Regions from separate parts of the Exiguobacterium sp. s59 genome, predicted to be linked through region 2. Evidence: predicted binding sites of a transcription regulator. Region 2 holds the regulator's gene; the other holds the start of a gene.
The links. Region 2 encodes LexA, which represses DNA repair genes until DNA is damaged. Its sites were predicted from a motif close to CGAACATATGTTCG; they were not measured.
Positions count from the first base shown of each region.

Region 1: parE (DNA topoisomerase IV subunit B) is a predicted target of LexA. The motif match lies at 1,964-1,977, and genes of this name have one in related genera.

Region 1 covers NZ_JACSKG010000004.1:151,044-154,242, forward strand. Annotated here, with positions in the region: gene parE (DNA topoisomerase IV subunit B) at 1-1,946, opposite strand, end outside; gene KNO91_RS08930 (CoA-binding protein) at 2,073-2,477, opposite strand; gene KNO91_RS08935 (GGDEF domain-containing protein) at 2,818-3,199, shown strand, end outside.
Region 2 covers NZ_JACSKG010000004.1:273,009-276,207, reverse strand. Annotated here, with positions in the region: gene glnA (type I glutamate--ammonia ligase) at 1-1,113, shown strand, start outside; gene KNO91_RS09565 (metal-binding protein) at 1,253-1,693, opposite strand; gene lexA (transcriptional repressor LexA) at 1,693-2,313, opposite strand; gene KNO91_RS09555 (hypothetical protein) at 2,517-2,753, shown strand; gene KNO91_RS09550 (YneB family resolvase-like protein) at 2,825-3,199, shown strand, end outside.

The sequences.
Region 1 (3,199 bases), 120 kb from region 2:
TTAGTCACATGTTCATTGGCGATGATCGAATCATCTTCCTGGAGTCCGAAGGCGACGTTCTCTTCGATCCACTCACGACGATGCGTGACGTTGTCGCCCATCAAGACCGAGACACGTTTGTCCGCGACAGCCGCATCATCAACCGTGACACGGATGAGCGTACGCGTATCCGGGTTCATCGTCGTCTCCCATAACTGATCCGCGTTCATCTCACCGAGACCTTTGTAACGCTGGAGGATATAGCCTTTCTTATACACCTTGACCAACTTCTCGAGTGCCTCTTCGTCCCAGGCGTAGTCGAACTGTTCGGACTTCCCTTTTCCTTTTGAGATACGGTAGAGCGGTGGCAAGGCGACGAACACGCGGCCTGCCTCGACGAGCGGACGCATATAACGGAAGAAGAATGTGAGCAGGAGCACTTGGATATGCGCACCGTCCGTGTCGGCATCCGTCATGATGATGACCTTGTCGAAGTTACAGTCGTCCAAGTCGAAATCGTGGCCGACCCCCGCGCCGATTGCATGGATGATCGTGTTGATTTCTTCGTTTTTCATGATGTCCTGGAGCTTTGATTTCTCCGAGTTGATGACCTTCCCGCGTAATGGAAGGATTGCTTGGAACGTCCGATCACGTCCTTGTTTGGCTGAACCGCCGGCCGAGTCACCCTCGACGAGGAACAGTTCGTTCTTCGCTGCATTCTTCGATGTCGCTGGCGTCAATTTCCCGTTCAAGATGCTTGAACGTTTCTTTTTCTTGCCGTTCCGCGCCTCTTCACGTGCTTTTCGTGCCGCCTCGCGTGCCTGAGCCGCGCGAATCGCTTTTTTGATGAGCATCGTGGCCATCTGTGGGTTCTCTTCTAAGAAGATCGTCAACTGTTTCGCCATGACGCTATCGGCACTCGCACGCGCCTCTGGTGAGCCGAGTTTCGACTTCGTCTGTCCTTCGAACTGAAGGAATTCCTCTGGGATCCGGACCGACACGATGAGCGTGAGTCCCTCACGGACGTCGCCACCGTCTAGGTTCTTATCCTTCTCTTTAAGCAATCCGTTCTTGCGCGCATATTCGTTCATGATGCGGGTCATTGCCGTCTTGGCACCGACCTCATGCGTCCCGCCGTCGCGCGTCCGGACGTTGTTGACGAAAGAGAGGACGTTCTCGGAATAGGCGTCCGTGAACTGGAACGCGAGTTCGATCTCAATCTCGTTCTCTGTGCCTTCGAAATAGACGATCGGATGGAGCGTTGCCTTGTCATCGTTCAAATATTGAACGAACTCGGCGATTCCTTCTTCATAATGGAACGTCTCTTGTTTATCTGTGCGCTCATCCGTGAGGGTGATCGTCAATCCTTTTAAGAGGAATGCCGATTCACGTAATCGTTCGGCGAGCGTGTCATAGTTATATGTTGTCGTCGAGAAGATGCTTGCATCCGGTTTGAAATAGACACTCGTCCCGGTCTGACGCGTCTTGCCCGTCTCGAGGAGTGTCGTCTGTGGCACACCGCCGTCCGCGAATGTCTGCTCGAACACTTTTCCGTCGCGATGGATCGTCACGACGACCTTGCTCGAGAGCGCGTTGACGACCGAGGCACCGACGCCGTGGAGACCACCCGACGTCTTGTATCCGCCTTGTCCGAACTTCCCACCTGCGTGGAGGACGGTGAAGATGACTTCAGGTGTCGGTTTTCCTGAGGCGTGCATCCCTGTCGGCATTCCGCGTCCGTGGTCACGAACCGTGATCGCATCATTTTTGTGAATCGTCACATCGATTTGACCACCGAACCCGGCGAGCGCCTCATCGATCGCATTGTCGACAATCTCATAGACGAGATGGTGAAGTCCGCGATGGTCGGTTGACCCGATGTACATCCCCGGTCGTTTTCGTACGGCCGTGAGTCCTTCGAGCACCTGGATGGCGTCTTCATTGTAATTAAATAGATCTGTTGACATAGCAGTCACCTCAATTTCGAACACACGTTCGTTTTTCTTTCCTATTGTATAGCTGTTCATCCATTCTGGCAAGCCTCCCTTGTCAGCCATTGCTGAAAAAAAGGAGACCTACCAAGGAGGTAGGTCTTATCCGAGTAGACGAGCATGCTCCACGTACAAGCAGCGGTTCTCGATGTAATCGAGTCCGGCGTCACGTACGATTTGCTCCGCCTCAGGACTTGAGAGACCGAGCTGATTGAAGACGAGCCCGACATCCCCATGTCGTACCGCATCTTCTGCGACACCTGCTAAAAATTCGCTGCGACGGAACACGTCGACGATATCGATTCTACCCGGGATGCTCTCGACGGACGGATATGCCTTGCGACCGTTCCACTCCTCGAGCATCGGGTTGACAGGGATGACGGTATACCCGACGCGTAGCAAATACTCTGCAATCTGGTTGGCCGTCTTGTTCGGGTTGTCGGATACACCGACGACCGCGATGGTCTTCGCTTCAGACAAAAGTTGCTTCAAACGCTGATCATCCATCCAAAATCCCCCTTTGGTTTACGTTTACAGTGTAACGTTACCTTAGTTGCCGTTTCAAGTCCTATTTTCATCATAAGGTATAATGGTTCAACATTACAATTTCAAGACAAATCAATATGGTTTACATAACAAATTATTGTCTACCGTTTATTTCGTGATAAAACTTATTGACCGATAAACCAATCGACTCTAGAGCAATCGCGCAACTCATAAACATTGCGTGAAATATCTATTTCACGCAACGATAAATACGTTTTATAAGCGTTTTTTTGAATGGTTTTGATGACTTTTATATAAAAACGATCCCTTTTTCGCTATACTGAATGAGAGGAGGTGTGAGATGGGAACAACGTATGATGCCCGTCGTGGGACGTTATATAATGAGCGCATCACTTTTTTCGGAAATGTCATCGCCTGGTTTGTTCATCTCTTGTTTTGTCTATTATTTTGGCAATTGGATGTGACCTCACTGTTCATCTCGAACGGCGTGAGCGTCTTATATTACACGATTTCGTTCTATTTTGTACATAAACAATGGTATGGGATTTTCTTCACCGGACTCTTTATCGAGGTCGTATATAACGCCATCATCTCGACGATCATTCTAGGCTGGGATGTCAACATGCATTACTTCATTCTCATGATGGCGTATGGTGTCTTTTTCATGCCGAGCGTGACAGAGAGACAACGGATTTTGACGACCACTCTCGCAATGCTGATTT
Region 2 (3,199 bases):
AACACATGGGTTGTCTTCCCGTGGACAGATGGCAGCGGAAAAGTCGCTCGCTTAATTTGTGATATTTATAACCCAGACGGTACACCGTTCAGCGGTGACCCACGCGGTACACTCAAGCGTAACCTTGAGAAAATGCAAAAACTTGGCTTCTCAGCGTTCAACGTTGGACCAGAGCCAGAGTTCTTCTTGTTCAAGAAAGACGCATCAGGCCGTCCGACACTTGAGCTCAATGACCAAGGTGGATACTTCGACTTGGCACCAGTTGACCTCGGTGAGAACTGCCGTAAAGAAATCGTCATCGAACTTGAAAACATGGGCTTTGAAATCGAAGCATCACACCACGAAGTTGCACCAGGGCAACATGAAATCGACTTCAAATACGCGGATGCTGTCACAACGGCAGATAACATCCAAACGTTCAAGCTCGTCGTTAAGACGATTGCTGCGAAGTATGGTCTTCACGCGACATTCATGCCGAAGCCACTCTTTGGTGTAAACGGTTCAGGAATGCACGCGAACATGTCACTCTTCAAAGGCGACACGAACGTCTTCTACGATCCAAATGGCGACATGGAACTTTCAGACACAGCTCGCGCATTCACAGCTGGTATTTTGGAGCACGCTCGTGCGTTCACGGCAGTATGTAACCCGACTGTGAACTCTTACAAGCGTCTCGTACCAGGCTACGAAGCACCTTGCTACGTTGCATGGAGCGCACGTAACCGTTCACCGCTCGTACGTGTTCCAGCAGCACGTGGTCTCTCGACTCGTATCGAAGTACGTTCGGTTGACCCAGCGGCTAACCCGTACCTTGCACTTGCTGCCCTCTTGGCTTCAGGTCTTGACGGAATCGAAAAAGATTTGAACGCACCAAAACCAATCGACAGCAACATCTACGTGATGGACAAGCCAGAGCGTGTAGCGAACGGAATCGACGATCTCCCAGCAACACTCTTTGATGCACTCGAAGTCCTTCGTGCGGATAAAGTCGTGATGGAATCACTCGGTGAGCACATCGGCGAACATTTCCTCGAATTGAAAGAAATCGAGTGGGATATGTTCCGTATGCAAGTAACGGAGTGGGAGCGCGATCAGTACATGACGCTCTACTAATAATAGAAGTATGCAAAAGAGCAATGGATGTCCTTCTTCAGAAGGATCGTTCATTGCTCTTTTTGTTGTGCTTCAGATGAAGCAGATATATATAAAGGACCACCTTCCGTGATCAGTCGGAAGGTGGTCCTTTCGTCGGTCAAAATGCTTTTTTTATAAATGTCGATGTATAGTCGAGTGCCGTATGCAATGTCGTCGCGAATACGAGTCCTAGAAAGAACGGCATGCCGTGAACGTCCACCCATGACCGAATCTCCGCCTCATATGCCGTAAAAGGTAATAGCAGGATGAGCGGAAAGCCGATGTACGCAATCCGAATCACATCACTCAAACCAGGTAAATGCGAGAAGAGCGAGCGGTGCGGCATGAGCTTCACATAAGGTAGCCATATCAATTTAAGTGGACCCCATCGATAATAGGCATCTGATTTTAGATCGAGATCCGGGGAGAGCCAGAGTGTGCCGATAATCGCACCGATGATCAATGCGAACGGAACATCGATTTCAAGAAAAGGCGTGGCAACCGCAAGTGCTCCGGTTGCCACGAGATTCGTTCGAGTATGTGTCTTGCCACTAGCCATTAGTGAATCGTCCGGTATACACCGATAACCTTCCCTAAAATCGAAACATTGTCAAAATACATCGCTTCTAACTCATCATTTTCCGGTTGGAGACGAACTTTTGAAGCTTCTTTATAGATTCGTTTCACCGTCGCCTCACCCTCATCGGTCATAGCGACGACAATCTCTCCATTGTCGGCCGTGCTCTGCTGGCGGACGAGCACGCGGTCTCCGTCCAAAATCCCAGCGTTAATCATCGAATCCCCAGAAACCGACAACATGTATACATTATCTGAACCAACGATATGTGCCGGGAGCGGGAAGTGTTCTTCCACGTTCTCGATGGCGGTAATCGGTGTCCCGGCGGTAACTTTCCCGATAACCGGTACGTACATGACGGACTCTTGTTCTTCCATTGCCGGCATATCTTCAGTCAAAATCTCAATCGCGCGAGGCTTCGTCTTGTCCCGACGAATCAACCCGCGTTTTTCTAGACGATCTAGGTGACCGTGTACGGTCGAACTAGAAGCAAGGCCGACGGCTTCTCCAATTTCACGAACAGAAGGTGGATATCCCTTTGCTCGAACTTCATCTTTGATGAAATCAAGAATCTGTTGTTGTCGCGCTGACATTTTTTTCATTATGTTCACCTCGATGTAATCGAATAACCTGCAAACGCATCCTATTCTTTATGTGTCTAGTGTAACACAAGAACACATGAGCGTACAAACATTCGTTCGTTATTTTCTGTTGACCGAACACGGGTTCTTGTTTTATGATGAGAACAGATAAACGAACAAACGTTCTAACGAACATATATTCTTATACAGGAGGCAATGCAATTATGAAAGATACACTCAACGGAATCATTTTAGTCGGAATGCTCTTGGTCGGGATGTTCGCTTTTTATTTGGCAGGAGAGATGCGGGGGGAACCGGCAGCGGTTGAACCAGTCGTCACATCGGAACGCACGATTGAAGAAGAGGTCGCGTATGTCCAGGCAGAATCACTCGAAGCACAGATCATGGCGGAGCGAGAAGAGCATAACGAACGTAAAACAAAATGGTATGCCGCTGAGTGATCGTTCATCATTGCGTACCGTTCTCGAACTGTGTATCGTAAGGAATGAATGCGATGAAAGGGAGTGATGCGATGCGAGTCGTCATCTATTGTCGGGTATCGACGAACAAGTCCACCCAAGAGACATCACTCAGTCGGCAAGTCGATGAATTACAGCAACTGGCTTCGCAACTAGGGGCAGAAGTCATAGATATCATCACGGAACAAGAAAGTGGGTACGAGGTGAATCGAAAGGGCTTGCTTGATTTACTTGACCACGTGTCGACGTCTGATTTGGACGCCGTGCTTGTCACGGACGACAGTCGCTTGGGGCGAGGAAATGCCAAGATTGCCATCTTGCACACATTAATGAAACACGACGTTCGGTTGTTGACGATGCAATCGACATCGGACTACGTCGTTTCCGATGCCGAGAAGATGGTGTTGGAGATTGTCAGTGTCGTTGAA